Regions from separate parts of the Mesorhizobium sp. M0217 genome, predicted to be linked through region 3. Evidence: predicted binding sites of a transcription regulator. Region 3 holds the regulator's gene; each other region holds the start of a gene.
The links. The regulator LexA, encoded in region 3, represses DNA repair genes until DNA is damaged. The targets are predictions, from matches to a motif close to TGTTCNNNNTGTGTTCNG.

Region 1 (7,348 bases), on a different contig from region 3:
GACGGTGGTGACCGCGGCCGGCTGTGGCGTACTGCCGCTGGCCATTGCCACTGCACGATTGGCTTCGGACGATTTCACTTCCTCGGTGTTGTTGAGGAAATAGTCGACATTGCTGGCCGGCTGCGTGCCGTCGGTCGGCTCGAGCAGCTTCTTCGACGGATCGACCGGCTTGACCAGATAGGGGGTGACGATGATCACCAGATCGGTCTCGCGCCGCTGATAGGATTTGGAGGAGAACAGCGAGCCGAGCACCGGCAGCTTGCCGAGGCCGGGTAGACGCGATGTGGTAATGTCGTTCTGTGACTGCAGCAGGCCGGCGATCATGAAGCTCTGGCCATTCTTCAGGTCGACGGATGTTTTGGCGCGGCGCACGATAAAGCCCGGGACCGAGATATTGCCGATATTGTAGGAGGCCGAAGCGTCGATCGAGGACACTTCCGGCGCGATGTCGAGGCTCACCAGCCCGTCCTTGAGAACCGTCGGCGTGAAGTCGAGGCTGACGCCGTATTTCTTGTAGCTGACGGAAATCTTGCCATTGTCCTCGGAGACCGGGATCGGGAACTCGCCGCCGGCGAGGAAGCTTGCCGTCTGGCCCGAGCGGGCGATCAGGTTCGGCTCGGCCAGCCGCCTGGCGAGACCACGTTCCTCCAGCGCCTTGATGGCGACGTCGATCGACAGGCCGTTGGACAGCAGCCGGCCGATGATCTCGCCATTGCCGGCTCCCGGCACCGTGCCAGGATCGAGGGTGACGTCGCGCCCGCCAATGCCGTAAGCGAAATTGGCGCTGTATTTGGCGCCGAGATCCTGTCCGGCCTGGCGATTGATCTCGACGAAGCGGACGTTGAGCTGAACCTGCTGCGAGGACGAGATGTTGACCGAATTGATCACTTCTTCATTGCCGGAGAAGCGGCTGGCGATCTTGCTTGCCTTCTCGGCGGCGACCGCGTCATCGGCCTCGCCCGACAGCACGACGCGGCCATTGGCCGAGCCGACCTTGATCTTGGCGTCCGGCACGCTGGCGCGAATGGTGCTGGCCAGCTGGTCGGTGTCCAGCGTCACCTCGATGTCGACGGTGCCGACCAACTGCTTGTTCTCGTCGAACAGCGCGATGCCGGTGGTGCCGAGATTGTTGCCCAGCACATAGAAGGATTTGTCGGTCAGCGGATTGACGTTGGCGATCTCCGGATCGCCGATGACGATCTGGTAGAAGGCGGCATTGGTCATGACCGTCTTCGGCTTGCCCTTGGCTACCTTGATCGACGCATTCGTTGTGGACGAGACATGGACGATATCGTTGTCGGCCTTGGCTGGCGCACTGAGGCCGAGCATTGCGGCCGCGGCCAGGCAAGCCCCCACCGCAAGCGCCCGCATTGGGCGCAGCCCTTTCGTAGTTCGAAATGCATGAAGTCCCGACATCTGTCCCGTCCCTCGCCCGGTCCCCACCGGCAGTTATTGCTGGTCCCGCGCAGGAACCTGGTATTCTTCGACCTGCGTGCCGCGCGTCACGATGATCGTCTTGAATTTCGGCTTCTCAGGCTCCTTGGTCGCGGCAGTGAACAGCGCGCCGGCAGCGGCCTGGACGCCGGAGGCGACCGATCCGCCGAAGGACGAGATGGTGGTGACGCCGTCCTTGGCGGCCCCTCCGTCTGCGGCCGAGCGGAGCGACAGCGACAAGGTGCCGACGGTGCGGGCAAGCGCCACTTTCTGCGCGCCTTCGGTCGTCACCTCGATGGTGACGGAATTGGCGATCTGCGGTGCGGTCTGGCGCTCGTCGGCGCCCTGCCCCACGGTCAGCACCTTGGCGTCGGAGACGACAATCTCGGAGGTAACGGTCGATCCGGCAGCGCCCTGTGCGTTCTTGGCCACTTCCTGGATTTCGCCCGCATCGCGTGTCAGCACCACGTCGACCCGGTCGCCCGGCATGACGAAGCCGCCGACACCGGCGATCTCGTCGGTGCGGATTGTCACCGCCCGCATGCCGGGCGTCATCATGTTTGATAGCGTCGCGCGGCCGTTCGGCCCCGACAATTTGCTGATCAGCACCGGCTCGTTGACCTCGATCGGCGACAATACCACGCGGCTGCCTTCGGCGAGCAATGCATTGACTGTGGTGAACGCGCCCTGCGGCACCGAATCCTCGGACCATGGGATTTCGCTGAGCTGCGCCCGGTCAAGCTCCATGCCGTAACGCAGCGGCGCGTTGGCCACCACTATGGTCTTGAAGACGACCTTGGGGACGGCGGGCGCCGGGATCGACGCCGTTTTCTCTTCGGCATCGGCCTTGGCCTGGCTTTTCACCCAGAAATCCGCGGCAAAGATTGAAATCGCGCCGAAGACGGCAGCGATGCCAATCATCGTTATGGCCTTGCCCCTCACAACCAACCCCTGACATTCGTGGTCTTTTGTTTTGTTGAGGCGACGCTAGGCCGCTTTGTTAAAGATTCAGGAATCGCGGCCGCTCTCGCTGGACCTATTTCCGCCGGCTTGGTTATCGAAAGGTTTTAGGATAAGAAGGGTTTAATCCCCGAACGTAACAGGAACTTCCGTCGCTTGGCGCCGAAAAGCGTGGCAGTATCGACGGGTGATTCGCGGCACCGGATTCTATGGCAGGCATGGACGACAACAACGATCTTTTCGGCAATCTGGAAAAGCAGCCCCAATCGGCTCGGACACCGGCGCGGCCGGCCGACCCGCTGCTGCAGGCCACGAAACGTTCCGTTGCGACCAAGGACGGCAGCGAGGGCTATAGTGCCGCCGACATCGAGGTGCTGGAGGGGCTAGAGCCGGTGCGGCGCCGTCCCGGCATGTATATTGGCGGCACCGACGACAAGGCGATGCACCATCTGTTTGCCGAGGTCATCGATAATTCGATGGACGAGGCGGTCGCCGGCCATGCCACCTTCATCGATGTCGAGCTGTCGGCCGACGGGTTTCTGACCGTCACCGACAATGGCCGCGGCATTCCGGTCGATCCGCATCCGAAATTCAAGAAACCGGCGCTCGAAGTCATCATGACGACGCTGCATTCGGGCGGCAAGTTCGATAGCAAGGTCTATGAGACCTCCGGCGGTCTGCACGGTGTCGGCGTCTCGGTCGTCAATGCGCTGTCGGACCATCTCGAAGTCGAGGTCGCGCGCGGTCGCCAGCTTTACCGCCAAAGGTTCTCGCGCGGCGTTCCGGTGAGCGGGCTGGAGCAGCTCGGCGAAGTGCACAACCGGCGCGGCACCAAAATCCGCTTCCATCCCGACGAGCAGATTTTCGGCAAGGGCGCCGCCTTCGAGCCGGCGCGGCTCTATCGCATGACCCGCTCGAAAGCCTATCTGTTCGGCGGCGTCGAGATCCGCTGGAGCTGCGACCCATCGCTGATCAAGGAAAAGGACCAGACGCCGGCCAAGGCGGAGTTCCATTTCCCCGGCGGCTTGAAGGACTATCTCAAGGCATCGCTCGGCGATGATTTCCAGGTGACCCGCGAAATCTTCGCCGGCAAGAGCGAGAAGCAGGGCGGCCACGGTTCGCTGGAATGGGCGGTGACCTGGTTCGGCGGTGACGGCTTCGTCAACTCCTACTGCAACACCATCCCGACCGGCGAAGGCGGCACGCATGAGGCCGGCTTTCGCAATGTGCTGACGCGCGGGCTTCGGGCCTATGCCGACCTGGTCGGCAACAAGCGCGCCTCGATCGTCACCTCCGAAGACGTGATGATCTCGGCGGCAGGCATGCTGTCGGTGTTTATTCGCGAGCCGGAATTCGTCGGCCAGACCAAGGACAGGCTGGCAACGATCGAAGCCATTCGCATTGTCGAGACCGCCATCCGCGATCCCTTCGACCACTGGCTGGCCGACAATCCGCAGGAAGCCTCCAAGCTGCTGGAATGGGTGATTGCGCGCGCCGACGAGCGGGTGCGCCGGCGCCAGGAAAAGGAAGTGTCGCGCAAGAGCGCGGTGCGCAAGCTGCGCCTTCCCGGCAAGCTCGCCGACTGCACGCAGAATGCCGCCGCGGGCGCCGAACTGTTCATCGTCGAAGGCGACTCGGCCGGCGGCTCGGCCAAGCAGGCGCGCGACCGCGCCAGCCAGGCGGTGCTGCCGCTGCGCGGAAAAATCCTCAACGTCGCCAGCGCCGGCAACGACAAGCTAGCCGCCAACCAGCAGATTTCGGACCTGATTCAGGCGCTCGGCTGCGGCACGCGCTCGAAATACCGCGACGAGGATTTGCGCTACGACCGCGTGATCATCATGACCGACGCCGACGTCGACGGCGCTCACATAGCCTCGCTGCTGATCACCTTCTTCTACCAGGAAATGCCGAATCTGGTGAATGGCGGCCATCTCTATCTGGCGGTGCCGCCGCTCTATTCGATCCGGCAAGGCGGCAAGGTTGCCTATGCCAGGGACGATGCGCACAAGGACGAGCTGTTGCGCACCGAATTCACCGGCCGCGCCAAGGTCGAGATCGGCCGCTTCAAGGGCCTGGGCGAGATGATGGCCGCGCAGCTCAAGGAAACCACCATGGACCCGAGGAAGCGCACGCTGCTCAGGGTCGATGTCATCGACGCCGTGGCCGCGACCAAGGATGCTGTCGACGCGCTGATGGGCACCAAGCCGGAAGCCCGCTTCCGCTTCATCCAGGAACGCGCCGAATTCGCCGCGACGGAAGTGCTGGATATCTGAGCGCTGGCCAACTCTTCGTTTTGACGCAGTTCCGGGCGGAAAACCGTTTCACACTTTTCCTGGAACTGCTCTAGCCTGCGCTTCCGATACGGAGACCAGCTTATGATCTGGGCGCGGCTGAAGAGCTACTTCGAAACCAGTTTGGCGGGCCTGACGCAGCCGACGCGCTCGGATTGGATTTTCGCCCTGCGCACGGTTTCGGCCGGTCTGATCGCGCTTCTCGCTGCTTACGCGCTAAAACTCGACCACCCGCAATGGGCGATGATGACGGTCTTCATCGTCGCCCAGCCGGTCGCCGGCATGGTGCTGGCGAAAGGTTTTTACCGGCTGCTCGGCACGCTGGCCGGTGGACTTGCGGCGATCGGCATCACCTCGGTTTTCGGCACCAATCCCTGGCTGCTGGTCACGGCGCTGTCCGTCTGGATTGGGCTGTGCACGCTGGTTTCGTCGCTGCTGCGCAATCCGGAAGCCTATGGCGCCGCACTTGCCGGCTATACCGCGATGATCATTGGGCTGCCGGCTTTCGGCCAGCCGCATGTGATCGTCGATCTCGCTGTCGCGCGCTGCGCCGAGATCGTGCTCGGCATCGTCTGCGCCGGCCTGACCAGCCGGCTGATCCTGCCCAAGCTGGCCGCTGACGCCATCATCTCCAGGCTGAAGCGCAGCATCCTCGACCTTGCAACCTATGCGGGCGGCGCTTTTTCCGGCGGCGACCCGGCGAGACTGGCCGGCCTGCACGGCAAGCTGATCACGGACGCCCAGATGCTGGCCGAGATGCGCACCTATGCCCGGCTCGAAGCCCCGAGCTTCGCCACCCGCGCCCATCCGGTCCGCCTCACCATCGGTCAGCTTCTGTCGGCGCTGTCGGCGGCACGCGCGCTGCATTCTCACGCCGCGCCGAAAAACGCAGCGCTCATTCCGGTGCGCTCGGAACTGCAGTCGCTGGTCAGCGAACTGGCAGCCACGCCCGAGGCGCTGGAGGACACGTCGCCCTGGGTGACGCGGCTCGACGCGATTGCCGGCAAGGCCCGGCAAATGCCCGATGCCTCGACCGATCAGGACGACAGGGTCGGCACCATCACGCGCCTCACCATCGCCGCCGATTTCGCCGAAGCCTTCAAGCAGGTGCTGCGCGGCCTCGACGCCCTGCGCGCACCGGTGACGGGCCCCAGCCGGATGAACAGGCAGCAGCCTGCGCTGGTGGTGCACCGCGATTATCCCGGGGCTTCGCGCAATGCCATACGCGCGGCGCTGGCCACGCTGGCGGTCGCCGCCTTCTGGCTGACGACGAAATGGTCCGACGCGGCCGGCACTGTCATCCTCGTTGCCGTCGTCTCCAGTCTTTTCGCCGCGCGGCCTGACCCGGTGCGGGTGTCCTGGGGCTTCTTCAAGGGAACGCTGCTGGCTTTGCCCTTTGCCTTCCTTGTCGGCCAGGTCGCGCTGCCTGCTTTGCCCGGCTTCGGCTGGTTCACGCTGTTTGTCGTGCCGATCCTGGTACCGACGGCGCTGGGCATGGCCAATCCGCGCACCGTCGGCGTGGCGACGGCCTTTGCCATCAATTTCCTCGCCTTCCTCAGCCCGCATCAGGCGATGACCTATGCCCCAGGCCCGTTTTTCGCCGGCTCGGCGTCGGTGCTGGTCGGCATCCTGCTGGCGATCGGCGTCTTCATCGTGGTGCTGCCGGTGGATCCATGGCGCGCGGCCAACCGCATCGTGCGGGCCATGCGCGAGGATCTGGCGCGGCTGTGCCTGCATGAGCGGGTGCCGCGGCGTTCGGCCTTCGAAAGCCTGGCCTATGACCGCATCAACCAGCTGATGCCGCTCTTGCAAAATGCCGGCAGGAAAGGCGATGCGATTCTGGGCGGCGGGGTCGCCGCCGTTACCGTCGGCCTTGAAATCCTGCGTCTGCGCGCCGCGCAGCAGAGCCCGTCCACTCCTACCGACACCGCGCTCTCGATCGCCAATTTCCTGCGCGGCCTCGCGCGTGAACTGCTCTTTCGCGCAACCGGCGATCCACAGACAGCAACTGTCACTGTGGCCCGGCAATATGCAGCCAGCCTTTCAGAGCGCAGCGGCGGTGCGGATATGCTGCAGATCGCAGCCTGGCTGCGCATCATCGCCGCCGCGATCGAGGATTTCCCGGATTTCTTCACCAGGGGCCGTGGCTAGGGCGTCAGGCCGCGGCTATCGCCAGCGCATGCCCGCGCGCGTTTTCCCGCAGCGCGTCGAGATGGATCGACTTGACCAGGCCGGCGAGATCGCCCTCGGTGGCCGGACCGCCGAGGTCCTTCAGCATCAGCCAGCTGACCTCCTGCACGCCGGCGAGGCGCTTGCCGTTGGCGACTTCGCGCCAGATTTTGAGCGCGCGCAGGATGATGCCATGGGTGGAAGCGGCAAGGCCGGCGCCGCGGAACAGCGCCTGCAACGCAACGTCCTGGCCGCCTGCGAGCAAGGCCCGCACCCGCTGCTCCGACTGCTGGCTGAGCGCAACCAGGGCCGAGCCGAAAAAGTCGACCTTGCCGTGGGCAATGGCACGGATGATGAAACTTGCGGTCAGGTCGCCGCGCAGGCGCAGATGTTCGATAAGTGCCGCATGTTCCTCAGTGCGCGTGCCTTCGACCAGCCGCACCGAAGCCTTGACGCAAGCATCGCGCGTGACCCGCTCGGCTCTGGCCGCCCCC
Region 2 (7,348 bases), on a different contig from region 3:
AGGGACCGAGCGTGCTGGTCGATTCGCCACCGCCATTGGCGACCGGCGGCTTCCGAGCATCGTCCTGAGGCTGCGCCTGGCAAGGCGCGGCAGGGCCGTGCTGGTCGCCATTGTCCTGCGCAGCCGCCGGGTCGGGCAGCGCCAAGAGCAGCACGCATGGGATGAGGGGGAAAGTCTTCATGGTCCAGCTCCTCTGGATTCATCTCCTTGGCAAAACAGACTAGTCCTTGGCAAAGCAGACTGGCGGCAATTGGTTCCACGGAGATGGAGTGGTTGCCGGAACCTGACAGCCGGAAGTGAGTTCCACCTTCTCGACGCAAAGCCGCCCAGAGGAGGCAATCATGGAAGAACGAAACAGAAAACCCAATGACGAGGTCGAGGCGCCACCGAGCAAAAACGATGCCCGCGACAGGATCGCCAATGACGAGGTGGAAGCGCCGACGCCGCGCCGGCAGGATTGGGATGCGCTGCGTGGCGCAACGGTCCTGCCCGACGGAGCAGATGAGGAAAGCCTACCGGACACCACCGGTGTCGAGAAGGAAGGCGAATTGCCCGAGGAGGATGACGACAACCCCTACCAGGACAGTGACGATGCCTTGCCCGACGACGCCGAGGAAGCCGCCATTGGTCACGACCTGGCGAGGCGCGGCGGCCCGTTCGACGACGTGTAAGGGCAGCGACCGCGGACTTTCGAGAGGTTTCCCGGGACGTCCACGCCGTCACCAGTTGGACCAAGTATGAGCTGAAGGCGATGCCGGAGCATCGCGATATTTCGAAGGATCCGGCTGGCCGGATCCTTCGTTTAAGGCGCCTTGGCGGTTTGGCTTAGCCCTTGTGTCAAGGGCTGGACGGCGACAATCTCGGCACCTTCGACAGCCGAGAACGCGAAGCCCAATATTTCAAGCGCCGTCGAGGGCCGCTCGCCTGAAATCTTCAAAGTGCGCAAGAAATCCCACCGCGGGCGGTGCAGACACGCTCCGGCATCGCGGCGCTGCGAACCGGGCCATCGACCGCCGGCACTTGAGTGCCGACGGGCTCTGACCTTCAATTCGACCCGGGATCGCCGAGCGCCTCGGTGACGAAGGACGCCGCGATCAGGTCGTCGGCGTCGAGGCGTAGGGAGCCTTCGACACCTCCCATGATGGCTGCGACCTTCTGGAAGGTCTGCATCTCGTGTTCAGTAACGCTGGCGTCTCGCATCCTGGCTTTCAGATCGGCGATGCGTCGGCCCAGTGAGGCCGACGTTCCGATTTCTCTGTTCGACATGGTGTCCTGCTCCTCCCCCAACCCATGCTGTGGACGTACTCAAGGCTGCCTATATATAAGGCAGCGCGAATACAGTCGCCGCAACGCGCGATATCTGGGAAGGTTCCGGCGCCAAATAGTCACGAAATAATACGTGGTGGGACTCGGGTATGTTAAGCGCCGACGCGGCGATAGACACCGCAGCCAGCGGCTGCGGCCATCGGCCTGGCCAACCCGTGTCGCGGGTCGCGAACGCGGGTCGGACTTTGATCGCCGCGCGCGAACAGTCAGCGAGAGGCCGGAACCACGCCGGACGCCGAGCGCGCCGTTTCGGGCGAAAACACCACGAAAGCAAAAACCAGAACGGCAGCGGCGATAATGAGCGAGCCGCCGGCGACGATCGGTTCAAGCGCCGGGTTTCCCTGCAGCATCACATACAGCGCCGGCAGCATGATCACCAAGCCGAGAGTGTAGAGCCCGTAGTGGATCATGGCGACGCGACGCGCCGCCTTTTGCGGATTGAGCGCGTAGTAGCCGCCGAAGATGGCGCTCGTCACCCAACCGAGCAGATTGATATGCGCGTGCGCCGGAAAAGCGGCGTGGTCGCCCGAGATCGCCATCTGCAGGCCGGCCGCAATCCCCAACATCAGGAACAAGATGGCAGTTTTGAAAAAGAGTTCCGAAACCCTCGGCATGTCATTTCTCCCCCTATGCGGTCTGCGACCGCTTGCGTCCTGGAGAATACACCCACGCGCAGAACTTTTCCACGCCCCGCTTATGGGGCCATGCCTGCACAGCTTTTTGCACGCTGTTCGACTTTTCTGGCTGCAACAACCCGGCGCCGCCCGCTACGGCGTCAGCAAGATGTCGGCGCCCGCTCGCTCATCGAACACCACCGCGCAGCCGCGCCCCAGCGCCACTGCCGACAGCGCGTTGGCCACCGTCTCGTCCGGCGATACGAAATCACCGGTCAGCACTCGCAACTCCTCTACCGCCCTGGCCATTGACACGCAGTGCCCGGCAACGCGATCGCTCGTGCAGGCGTCAACGACGCTGACGAGGTCGATCATCTCGAACTGGCCCATACCGGCCTCCACAAAAACAGCGTCCCGTCGCGGATATGAACGCTGAGGCGAGAGACAATGTTCCGCAGGTCCGATGCCCAGGCGGAGCACTCGACAGCCCGATCTGGAACGGACCGGCCGGCGACAACCGCTTCGCTTGACAATAGGCCCTGTTTGTTCTCTATTTGTTCGGCAAAAACGCCTCTCACAACAGACGCGGCTAATGCTGCAACGCCGCAAAGGGAACGGTCGGGATGGAGCCCACCATCCTGCATGCGGATCTCGACGCCTTCTACGCCTCGGTCGAGCAGTTGCTCGACCCGGCGCTCAGGGGCAAGCCGATCGCCGTCGGCGGCGGCGTCGTGCTTGCCGCCTCCTACGAAGCCAGGGTTTTCGGCGTGCGCGGCGGCATGCCCGGACGACGCGCGCGCGAGCTTTGCCCCGGACTGATTTTCGTCGGCGGCCATTTCGCCGACTATCAGCGGCTGGGCGACGCCGCCATCAAGGTGCTCGACGATTTCACGCCGCTGGTCGAGCGGATTTCCATCGATGAAGCCTTTGCCGACGTCGCCGGCTGCACGCATCTGTTCGGGCCGCCGGCCGAGATCGCCGCCACGGTGCGTCGGCGCGTCCGGGCAGAGCTCGGCCTGCCGATCTCGATCGGCGTGGCGCGCACCAAGCATCTGGCCAAGATCGCCTCGCAGGTGGCCAAGCCCGACGGGCTGGTGGTGGTCGATCCGGACACCGAACTTGCCTTCCTGCATGATCTGCCAGTCGGGCTGATGTGGGGCGTCGGCCCGGCGACCAGAGCGCGGCTGGCCGAGATCGGCATCGAGACCATCGGCCAGTTGGCAAAGACGCATAGCGGGGCGCTGCGAAGGTTGCTCGGGCCCGCCGCCGGCGAAAAGCTGGCGTCGCTGGCATGGAACCGCGACCCGCGAAAGCTCGAAACCCACAGGCCGTCGCATTCCGCCGGCGCGCAGTCGGCGCTTGGCAGACGGCCGGCCGAGGCGCGTATCTTCGGACCCGTGCTGCTGCATCTGGCAGACCGGGTCGCAAGCCGGCTCAGGGCGAAGTCACGGCCCGGGCGCACGGTGACGGTGCGCGTGCGTTTCGCCGATCTGCACGCTGTCACACGCTCGCTGACGCTCGATCAGCCGATTTCGGCAACCGCGATGCTGGCCGAAATCGCCGGGGAGCTGGTGCGCGGCGTGCTGGCCGCCAACCCTCGGGAGAAGACCATCTCGCTGCTGGCGATCTCGGTGTCGCAGCTGGAAGAAAGTGCCGAGCTGCAGTTGGAGCTGCCGCTCGGGCTTGCCGATGAAAAGCAGCGGCCCGGCAGCAGGCAAGGCCTGGCGCGCTTTGGCGCCGACCGCGCCATCGACAAGATCCGCCAGCGCTTTGGCAGAGAGGCTGTCGGCTATGGCGCCGTGGCGCTGGAAGCCCGGCGCTCGGTTCCCGATGCCTTCCGCGAACTGGCGGAAAAGGAGCTTTGAGCACCGCCGCGACGGCTAGGCCAATGCTTAGGCCGCACCCGAAGATAGTGCTGCATTTCCGGTCTGCCTGAGCAGGCCGACCAGCCAGGCCAAGCCCGCATCCATCAGCGCAACCTTCGGCACGATGCTGTTGATGTTGAAGTGGCCGAGCCGGATGGGTGCATCGACGCCGACGACACCGAAACGGCCGCCATACATGGCGAGGAACCGGCGCGGATAGGCCGATATCAGATCAGTCTGCGCAAGCACGGCCAGTCCGAACATGAAGTTGGGGACAGTCAGCGCGACGCGACGCGACAGGCCGCGTTCAGCCAGCACCCTGTCGACAAACCCGTTCGGATCGCCATTGTTCGAGACGACCATATGCTGCACGCTGCAATAGGCGTCGAGGCACGGATCGCCGGCGAAGCGGTGGCTGGCGCGCATGGCGACGACGAAATCCTCCTCATAGAGCTTGTCGACGGTGAAGCGTGCCGGCAGGCCGTCGAACGGAATCACCGCGACATCCATGGCGCGCGCTTCGAGTTCGGCGACACAGTCGCTCCAGGCAGTGGTGGGCGACGGTTCACCTTGGCGCGGCAGCAGTTGCCGGATGCCGATGTCGATGCCGGGGGCCAAAAGGCGGATCTGGTCGAGCAGCGGCGGCAGGAGCACCGACGACACCGCATCCGGCGCACCGATGGTGAAGCGGCGCGTCGAGCGGGCCGGATCGAACGGCTCGGCGCTGGCGATCACCCGGCGCACCCGCGCCAGGATCTCGGCCACCGGTTCGGCAAGCTCCGTTGCCCGGTCGGTGGGCACGACGCCGCGCGGCGTCTTCAGGAACAGCGGATCGCCAAGCACCTTGCGCAGCCGGCCAAGGCCATGGCTGACCGCCGAGGCCGACAGGTTTAGCCGCTCCGCCGAGCGACCGACATGCCGCTCCTCCATGATGGCCTGGAACAAGACCAGCAAATTGAGATCGGCGCGCGCCAGGTCAATTTTGTTCAGCATATTCCTGAAATCATATCACTGGATTCAGCAGAGTAAAGTTGCGAATGCCTTCTTCGACGCGAAGACGGTGGTGCCGGTTTCGTCGGCACTCATTCAGAGAGGAGCAAATCCATGCCAAACTTTCCCAATTCGGTTCTGGTCACCGGCGCCTCCGGCGCCCAAGGGTCGGCCATTGTCAGCGCTTGCCGCGCCGCCGGCGCCACGGTGCGTGTCCTGTTACGCAAGGGCTCGCCCGATCCGTTCGGCGATGGGGTCAACATCGTGCGCGGTGATCTCGCCGACCCCGGCCGACTGGCCCTCGCCTGCCTCGGCGTTGATGCGGTGGCGCTGACCTTGCCGGTCGGTGCAAGCCCTGAAGAGATCCTGCGCTACGGCCGCAACATTGCGGATGCGGCGCAGCAAGGCGGCGTCAAGCTTCTGGTGTTCAACACCAGCGGCCATGTGTCGGGCCATTCCGGCACGGCGGTGATGGACGCCAAGGCCGAACTCATCGACTACATCAAGACGTTCGGCCCGCCATCTATCGTCCTCAAGCCGACGCTGGCCATGAGCAATATCGCGGCGCCCTGGAGCGCGCCGGCGATCATGCATCAGGGCGTCCTCGCCTATCCGCTGCCGGCCAACTTCCAGACCTCCTGGATCTCCTGGCAGGATATGGCGGCCTACGTGTCGAAGCGCTGCGGCATCCGGAGCTTGCCGGTGCCAGCTTCGACATTGGCGGGCCGCAGGCGCTGACCGGACCGGAGATGGCCGTCATCCTGTCAGGCATTGTCGGCCGCGAAGTCAGCTATTATCCGGTGCCGCTGGCGGACTTCGCCGCCGCGCTCGAAACCGTGCTCGGCAAGGACGCCGCCGAACAGACTGCCGCCAGCTATGCCTGGATCCACAACCAGAAGCAGACCGTGCTTGCCGTCGATTTCGGCCAGACGACCCGTCTGCTGCCGGTGAAGCCGACCTCATTCGCCGATTGGGCAAGAGCGCTGGACTGGGCGGCACTGGCCGGCGATGCGAAGGCGGCCTGACAATGGACGCCATCGCAACCGTCGAACCGGGCGGCCTCGCCGCCCGGAAGAATGTGCCGGATGCCGCTGCCGCCGTGGTCGGCTTCTGGTGGCAGGCAGGACCTGCCGCGTGGTTCGCCAAGGATGCGGCCTTCGACCGCGAGTTTCGCGATCGCTTCCTGCGGCTGCATGAGGCCGCAGCGCGCGGCGACTGCGATGGCTGGATGGCGACGCCCTACGGGGCTCTGGCGCTGCTCCTGCTGCTCGACCAGTTCCCGCGCAACGCCTTTCGCGACACGCCGCGCATGTATGCCAGCGACGGGAAGGCCCGCGCGATCGCTACTGAGGCGATCGATGCCGGGTTCCAGCGGATGGTCGATCCCTCGCTGCGGCTGTTCTTCGGGCTGCCCTTCGCGCATTCCGAAGCGATTGCCGACCAGGACCGCTCGGTGGCGCTGTCGCGCGACATCGGCCCGTCCGACCTGAAGCGGGCCGAACATCACCGCGACATCATCCGCCGTTTCGGACGTTTTCCGCACCGCAACCCGATCCTCGGCCGCGCCATGCACGCCCAAGAACAACGCTTTCTCGATGAAGGTGGATTTGCGGGTTAGAGCATGATTCCAAAAAGCAGGCCCGGTTTTTGGAAAAGATCATGCTCCAACAAAGGGTTAGATCATGATGAGATTGCAACCAAATATCTCATCATGATCTAGTGCATCGGGACCAAGAAAACCCGGGGCGGGACGACGGCGCCGCGAAGGTTGACAGTGCCGATCCGTCTGGCATTATCGCGTAAGCTTGGAGGATTCACTATGAAGAAAACCTATTCGAAGCCTGTTCTGGTCAAAAAAGGCAAGCTTTCGCAGGTTACGGCGCTCGCCAATGGAGCGGGTTCCGGCCCGATCGAGTGAAGTTGTTGAGTCGGACTTTCGCCTGATCTGGCGGCCCGCCTGACACTGGAGATGCGGCATGAAGAAGACCTATTCGAAGCCGGTGCTGGTCAAGAAGGGCAAGCTCTCGCAGGTTACAGCCGACAATGGTAACGGCTCCGGGCCGGTCGCCGTCTAGCAGCCGATTATCCGACGCCTCGTGCCGTCTGGCCGGGAACAGGGCTTTGGGTGCCCGACGTGGAGAGTGGAAAATGAGGAAGACCTATTCCAAGCCAGTGCTGGTAAAAAAGGGCAAGCTCTCGCAGATCACCGCGAACGGCGCTTCTGCTCCTATTCCGGGCTAAACTCGTTCCCCGGTAGATCGAGATCCTCCTGGCAGAGTCGGGCGGCTTGATCGTTTCCGGAGCATGATCTCCCGCAGGCGGCGGGACCGTTCAGCGCACAACCACCAGATCGTCGAGCACTAGCTGCCAATAGTGGCTCGTGGAGAGGCGTACGCGCGTCACCGCCGCCAGCATCGGCGCATAGTGGACGGGCGCCAGTGCCGACAGGACGATCGTGTCGCTGGCGATCAGCCGGTCGCCAAGCCAGCTCTCGACCAGTGCGGTTTCGCCTTCGGACTTCAACCATGCCGCCGTCAGCATCACGGAATGGAA
Region 3 (7,348 bases):
ATGATGTGGGTGACGCCCATGTCATGGTCGTCGACGACGACGGCATGCATGTAGGTCGGATTGCCGTCCGAGCGCAGAATGATGAAATCGTCGAGGTCCTTGTTGGGGAAGCGCACCTCGCCCTGCACACGGTCGTGCACCACGGTTTCGCCCTCGGTCGGCGCCTTGATGCGGATGGCGCCCTTGACGCCGGGAGGCGCCTCCGAGGGGGCACGATCGCGCCACTGGCCGTTGTAGCGCGGCGGCAGACCCTTGGCGCGTGCGGCCTCGCGCATCGCCTCGAGCTCGGCAGGCGTCTCGTAGCTGTAATAGGCCTTGCCCAGGCGCACCAGCTCCTCGGCCACCTCACGGTGGCGCGGCGCGCGCTCGAACTGCGATATGGCCTCACCGTCCCAGGAAAGGCCGAGCCAGGTCAGCCCATCCAGAATGGCCTGTGTCGCCGCCTCGTTGAAGCGTTCGCGGTCGGTGTCCTCGATGCGCAGCACCATCGTGCCGCCGGTGTGCTTGGCGTACAGCCAGTTGAACAGCGCCGTGCGCGCGCCGCCGATATGCAGATAGCCGGTGGGCGAGGGGGCAAAACGGGTGACGACCGTGTCGGACATGGAACTCTTGGAACCTTGGAAAGCGGAGCGTGATCTCGCGGACTTTCGCGCTTTGCGCGTTCATGTAGCATAGGGGGTCTGGGGCGCAAGGGGCAGACCCGATGGCTGAACGTGGCCGGGGCACGTCGGCAATTATCGGTTGCGTCAACTGGCGCTGGAGCCTTGTAGCACAAAATCTGTTCGCACCCTCCGCGCAACCTCGTTTGGCAGCAGCGTCAATGTCTGGGTTTCATTCGGCTGCAGCGTCCGTCACAGTGCCTGGAACATCGCTGCGACGGTGGTAGCCCCCTCTGACGAGCGGACATTTCTTCACGGATGCGGCACTGCCCGACTACAACGCCGCCGTGACAGCGTTGGCTTGGTCACGCATATTGACCTTTCTGCAATCATTATCGTGAACACCGCAACTGTGTGCAGGCCGGTCTCGCCACGAAGGAGGCATGATTGAAAGAAGGACTACCGATGACCGAAAACGCCGACCATACGGAGGGTGATCCGTTCTACCATGGTACCCGGGCGGATTTGAAACCCGGGGATCTGCTGAGCGTCGGCCACCCTTCCAATTTCAGAGGTAAACCACTGTCATGGATCTATTTCACCCAGACACTGGAAGCCGCCATCTGGGGAGCAGAGCTTGCAACGGGTGACGGTCGTCAAAGGATTTACATCGTAAAGCCGACGGGGTTTTTTATGGATGACCCTAACCTGACCGACAAAAAATTTCCCGGTAATCCGACGAAATCCTACCGCTCCCGTGATCCGTTGCTCATCCTGGGTGAACTCGGTGAATGGCAGGGTCATACACCGGAACAATTGAAGGCAATGCACGATGGGCTTGCTCGCCTGAGGGCGGAGGGCCGGGATATGATTGAGGATTGAGCGTCCTTGGCGGGTCAATTCCGGCGCGGTGGACGCGACCGCACGGACTTTCGCGCTTTGCGCGTTCATGTAGCATAGGAGGTCTGGGGCGCAAGGGGCAGACCTGATGGCTGGACGTGGCCGGGGCACGAAGGAAGGCGAAGGCGCCGAGGCAGGCGTCAGCGAACGCTCGCTGTTTGCCGATAGTCCCTATGCCGAGCCGCTGCCCCTCGCGCTGCCTGAGCCGCATCCCGGCATAGCGCCCGCGCTGCCCGGTGACGCGTTGCCGGCGCAAGTCACAGCGCCCGGATCTATCGCCCGACTGCGCAGACGGCTTCGCCGCCCGTCATGGCCCGCGCTCCGCCGCAGCCTTGCCGTGGCCGCCAACACGGAGCTCGACCGGGGCGTCGCCTTCCTGCTGGTCCCGGTTTTCCTGGCAGCCGGCGTCATCGTCTACTTCTCGCTGGCCGGCGAGCCGGGCTTTGCGCAGCCAATCGCCATTGTGGTGCTGGCGACATGTTGCGCTGTCGCCACGCGATCGCGGCCGAGGACGCATCTGTTCTGCATGGCCGCGATGCTGTGCGCGCTCGGCGTCGTCGCCGCCAAGGTCGAGACCTGGCGCGCCGGAACGCAGATGCTCGGCTCCGAGATTCAGACACGGCTGACCGGCCGCGTCGTCAGTCTCGAACAGATGGAAAGCGGCCGCATCAGGCTGACGCTCGACGTGGTTTCGACCGCTTACCCCGAGCTGCGCTACGCCCCGGAGCGGGTCAGGCTCTCGGCGCGGACCGTTCCCGCCGATATGACCGCCGGCTCCCTGATCACCGGCTATGCCAGGCTGTTGCCGCCGACCGGTCCGGTGCGGCCGGAGAGCTACGATTTCTCCTTCGACAGCTATTTCACCGGTATCGGCGGCAGCGGCTTCTTTCTCGGCAATCCGAAAACCATTGCTACGCAGGGACCGCCGCCGCTGACCGCACGGCTCTCCTCGGCAATCGAGAACGCGCGCGAAAACATTGCCGACCATATCAGGGGCAAGATCGGCGGCGCCGAAGGCGAGATTGCCGCGGCGCTGATTGTCGGCGTGCGCGCCGGCATCCCGGACGAGGTCAACGAAGCGATGCGGCGCACCGGCATCTACCACATCATCTCCATCTCCGGCCTGCACATGGCGCTGGTTGCCGGCACCATCATGGCGTTGCTGCGTGGCGCCTTTGCGCTGTTTCCCGTTTTCTCTTCGCGCCGGCCGGTGAAGAAATATGCGGCCGCGGCAGCGCTTGTCTCGATCGCCGCCTATCTCGTTATTTCAGGCGTCGTGGTTGCCGCCGAGCGCAGCTTCATCATGCTGGCGGTCATGCTTGTCGCCGTGCTGTTTGATCGCGCCGCACTCACCATGCGCAATCTGGCGATCTCCGCCATTGCCGTCATCCTGGTGTCGCCGCACGAGGTGGTCGGTCCCAGCTTCCAGATGTCGTTTGCCGCCACCGCCGCCCTTGTCGGCGCCTATGCCGGCTGGGCCGATTACCGCGCCGACAAGGTGAGAACGCCGCCGGCAAAGCGCTCCTTCGTCGGCTTCCTGTCGCGAAAATTCGCGCTGGCCATGGGCGGCCTCGCAATGACCTCGATCATCGCCGGCAGTGCAACCTTGCTGTTCGCCATCTGGCATTTTCAGCGTGTGTCGCCGCTCAGCCTGATCGCCAATCTGGCCGTGATGCCGATTGTTTCGTTGATCGTCATGCCCTTTGCCGTGCTCAGCGCACTGGCGATGCCGTTCGGCGCCGACGGGCCGTTCCTCTATGTGATGGGCAAAGGTCTGATGGCGATGATCGCTATATCGGCCTGGATTTCCGAGCGCTCGCCGGTCGACGCCGTCGGGCTGATCTCCATCCGCTCGGTGCTGTTGGTGGCGGTCGCCCTCGTCATCGCCACCATGGCCACCACCTGGCTCAGGTTGGCGGCCGTGCCTTTCGCGCTGGCCGGCCTGTTGACGGTGCCGCAGGTGCTTACGCCAGACGTGCTCATATCCGAGGATGCGCATCTGGTGGCCATGCCGATCGGTGGCGGCGAACTCGCCCTCAACCGCGAACGCTCCAACGAATTCACCACGGACAATTGGAAACGGGCGCTGTGGGCCGAAACCATTATCCCACCTGAGATTTTCGAGGCAACAGATACGCGGTTCGATCTCGATCCGCTCGATCTGCCGCCCGGCTCGCCCTTCTATTGCACCGGCGATCTCTGTATCGCCCGGCACCCTTCCGGAGCCATTGTAGCGCTTGCGAAAGACCGCAAGACGGCGCGGCCGGCCTGTGCCTTCGCGAGCCTGATCGTCATCGATGACGCCACCGCCTACAATCCGTGCCGCGACCCGCTGGTGCTGGTCGTGACGAAGAAACAGCTGGCCCGCGACGGCAGCGCCGCCGTCTTCTTCGATCCGCAATCGGCAGCTGCAGCGCCAACCATCCGCTTCGCCGTCGACAAGCCGTATCGCCCCTGGCACGAGCAACGCCGCTTCTCCCGCGAAGCGCGCGGCCTGCCGCCTTACAACCAGCGTGAAAAGTACAAACCCAAGCCGGCTCAGTAGCGCCGGATCAATCCGACAAGCTTGCCCTGCACCTTCACCCTGTCCGGTCCAAAAATGCGGGTCTCGTAGGCCGGGTTGGCGGCTTCCAGGGCGATCGAGGCGCCCTTGCGGCGGAAGCGTTTCAGGGTCGCTTCCTCATCGTCGACCAACGCCACCACGATCTCGCCGGGGCTGGCTGTGTCGGCATTGCGGATGATGACCGTGTCGCCATCGAAAATGCCGGCCTCGATCATCGAATCGCCCTTGACCTCGAGCGCGTAGTGTTCGCCGCCCATGATCATATCGGGCGGCACCGAGATCGAATGGGTCTGATGCTGGATGGCGTCGATCGGCACGCCGGCGGCGATGCGTCCCATAACCGGGATTGAAATCGCGGAAACGGCATCGTCATTGCCGGCCGACATCGAACGCGACGGCGAGCCCGGCTTGATCTGGCGGCCGAGACCGCCTTGGCCCAACGCGCCTTGTCCTTGGCCGCCTTGCCCTTGGCCGGTTTGACCAAGACTGCCCTGAATGATGCTCGGCGAAAACTTCCTCGCCGCATTGAGGCCTGGTGCGATCGAGTCGGGCAGCCGCAGCACTTCCAGCGCGCGCGCCCGGTTCGGCAGCCGGCGAATGAAACCGCGCTCCTCAAGCGCCGTGATCAGGCGGTGGATGCCGGACTTGGAGGCGAGGTCGAGCGCTTCCTTCATCTCGTCGAAGGACGGCGGGATTCCGCTCTCCTTCAGGCGTTCATGGATGAACATCAGAAGCTCATGTTGTTTGCGCGTCAGCATCGCGGCCCCCAAGGGTTCTGAAACCAGAATCAGAAAAAACAAACCCAGAACAAACACTATCTGTTCCAGTTGTGTTCCGCAACCTTTTAAAGTTTAATGAATGTGTTGACGTTTTGTTCAGCGTAACGTTCGGCGCTGCGAGCGCCGCCTGCGCCCAGTTGCCAGCAACGGGGTGAAACGAAGACAAAGTGCCCTGCGTCGTCGGCTACGATCGCCGCTTCCTTTTCGGACGGGGCTGCGCAGCATCCGCGCGGGGTTCTCTCTGGGCATAGACCCGCAGCGTGTAGCCGATGTGAGCGGTCATCAGAGTTTTCGCACGTTCGACGTCGCGATCGAGGGCCGCTTCCATCAGGGCGGTATGGTGTTCGATCGCCACGGCGTCGCGCAGGGCCGCCACGGCCTTCCGGTGTCCGTCCGTGCGGCCGGCGGCGGCGCGCAGCGTCGGGGCCAGACCCAGAAAGCGGTGATGGCGATGCAATTGGTCGGAAATCGTTGCATTGAAGCGCAGCAGCCAGCTGGATGTCGCGGCACTGAGCAGCGCCGCATGGAAGGCATCGTGTTTTTCGTACCACGCGTCGACCGCATCATCCGATGGATCGTCGAGAACAGACCCGCACCGTGAGAGACGATAGTGGGCGGCAACGACCGCGTCTTCCCACTCACGGTCGCCCTTCTCGATCGATTCCACCAGCAGGGGCAGTTCGACCACCAGCCGCGCACGCGCCAAATCCTCGAGCTCCGCCCGAGAGACGGGAGCGACCGCAAACCCGCGGTTGCTGATGGCGGTCACAAGCCGTTCCGCCTCCAGCCGCGACAGCGCCTCGCGCAACGGCGTCCAGCCGATGCCGTAGGTGTTGCGCAGCGTGCTCAGCTTCAACGGCGCGGCAGGCGCCAGCCGGGTCGCAAGAATATCGCGCCTGAGCAGGCGATAGGCCGCTTCCGTCTTCGAGGTCTGCTCGTCATCCAGCATCGTGATCCATCAGACATAAACGCTCGGCGGATCATTATATATCAAAGCCTTTCAATGGGTGAATTATATATAATGTTTGACAGTTCAAGGGCGACCACTCAAGATCGCCGGCATGTTTGGGCGGCAGGCTCCGCCGCGCGCGTTTGTCCATGGAGGGGCGCCGGATCATGAGCACGACACCCGATCTCGCTACAATAGAAGCAATGGATGCCGCCGATCCGCTGCGCTCCATGCGCGAACGCTTTGTCTTGCCGCAAGGCGTGATTTATCTCGACGGCAATTCCCTGGGCGCCGCGTCAGCGGTCGTCTTCAGCGAACTGCAGCAGGCCGCCACGCAGGAATGGGCGCACGACCTCATTCGCGCCTGGAACACCGCCGGCTGGTTCAACATGCCGGTGGAACTCGGAGATCAGCTCGGGCGACTGATCGGCGCGGCTGATGGGCAGACGGTGGTCTGCGACACAACCTCGATCAACATCTACAAGCTGCTGCACGCAGCGCTCGGCATGCGGCCGGATCGGTCGGTCATCGTTGCCGAGGGCGACAGTTTCCCGACCGACCTCTACATGGCCGAAGGCGTCGCCTCGACCCGGCCGGGAACGCGGCTGCGGCTGGAGGGAGTCGACGCGGCCGCAATCGAGGAGCTGATCGACGACAGCGTTGCCGTCATCCTGGTCAACCACGTCAACTACAAATCCGGCCAGTTGCGCGACATGGCGGCGCTGACGCGCAAGGCACATGACGCCGGCGCGCTGATCATCTGGGATCTCTGCCACACGGCCGGCGCCTTGCCGGTCGAACTTGACCGTGCCAATGCCGATTTCGCCGTCGGCTGCACCTACAAATACCTCAATGGCGGCCCGGGCTCGCCAGCCTTCATCTACGCGGCCGAGCGCCACCATGACGATGCCCACCAGCCGCTCAGCGGCTGGTGGGGCCATGCGCGGCCCTTTGCCTTCGAGCAGGGCTTTGCCGTCGGCAGCGGCATTCGCCGCTTCCTGTGCGGAACGCAGCCGGTGCTGTCGATGCGGGCGCTCAAGGGCGCGCTCGATATCTGGAACGACGTCGATATGGCGGCGGTGCGCAGAAAAAGCATCGCGCTAACCGACCTGTTTATCCAGCTCGTCGAAGCCAGATGCGGCGCCTACGGGCTTGAACTGGAAAGTCCTCGCGACGGCAGCCAGCGCGGCAGCCAGGTGTCGTTCCTCCATCCGCATGGCTATCAGGTGATGCGCGCGCTGATCGAGCGCGGCGTGATCGGCGATTTCCGGGCGCCGTCGACCATCCGTTTCGGCTTCACGCCGCTGTATGTCGGATATGGCGATGTCTGGCAGGCGGTCGAAGTCCTGGAGGATATTCTGCGCACCGGCGCCTGGCAGGACGCCCGCTTCGCGGTGAAGACCGCGGTCACCTGAGGAACTAGAGCAATTTCAGGAAAAGTGTGAAGCGGTTTTCCGTCCGAAATTGCGTCAATCAAAGAGCTAGAGCATTTCGCCGTTTCCGTTAAACGTGAAATGCTCTAGAGCCGGGTGCGGACCGTCCAGAGCTCCGGAAACAG

Region 1: a site for LexA is predicted at 2,525-2,542, ahead of parE (DNA topoisomerase IV subunit B). Genes of this name have one in related genera too.
Region 2: a site for LexA is predicted at 2,485-2,502, ahead of dinB (DNA polymerase IV). Genes of this name have one in related genera too.

The regions. Positions count from the first base shown of each region.
Region 1 covers NZ_JAMYSN010000002.1:153,857-161,204, forward strand. The annotation lists gene NKJ18_RS05325 (type II and III secretion system protein family protein) at 1-1,371, opposite strand, end outside; gene cpaB (Flp pilus assembly protein CpaB) at 1,450-2,355, opposite strand; gene parE (DNA topoisomerase IV subunit B) at 2,613-4,667, shown strand; gene NKJ18_RS05340 (FUSC family protein) at 4,770-6,836, shown strand; gene NKJ18_RS05345 (DUF2336 domain-containing protein) at 6,841-7,348, opposite strand, start outside.
Region 2 covers NZ_JAMYSN010000014.1:20,881-28,228, reverse strand. The annotation lists gene NKJ18_RS21105 (hypothetical protein) at 1-181, opposite strand, end outside; gene NKJ18_RS21100 (hypothetical protein) at 342-671, shown strand; gene NKJ18_RS21090 (hypothetical protein) at 1,045-1,266, opposite strand; gene NKJ18_RS21085 (hypothetical protein) at 1,533-1,940, opposite strand; gene NKJ18_RS21080 (hypothetical protein) at 2,094-2,330, opposite strand; gene dinB (DNA polymerase IV) at 2,564-3,805, shown strand; gene NKJ18_RS21070 (LysR family transcriptional regulator) at 3,833-4,798, opposite strand; gene NKJ18_RS21065 (SDR family oxidoreductase) at 4,910-5,533, shown strand; gene NKJ18_RS21060 (hypothetical protein) at 5,545-5,820, shown strand; gene NKJ18_RS21055 (DUF924 family protein) at 5,823-6,413, shown strand; gene NKJ18_RS21050 (hypothetical protein) at 6,615-6,713, shown strand; gene NKJ18_RS21045 (hypothetical protein) at 6,772-6,870, shown strand; gene NKJ18_RS21040 (hypothetical protein) at 6,944-7,036, shown strand; gene NKJ18_RS21035 (hypothetical protein) at 7,127-7,348, opposite strand, start outside.
Region 3 covers NZ_JAMYSN010000005.1:169,901-177,248, reverse strand. The annotation lists gene gltX (glutamate--tRNA ligase) at 1-602, opposite strand, end outside; gene arr (NAD(+)--rifampin ADP-ribosyltransferase) at 1,065-1,481, shown strand; gene NKJ18_RS11765 (ComEC/Rec2 family competence protein) at 1,588-4,044, shown strand; gene lexA (transcriptional repressor LexA) at 4,038-4,820, opposite strand; gene NKJ18_RS11755 (GntR family transcriptional regulator) at 5,026-5,790, opposite strand; gene kynU (kynureninase) at 5,958-7,205, shown strand; gene kynA (tryptophan 2,3-dioxygenase) at 7,310-7,348, opposite strand, start outside.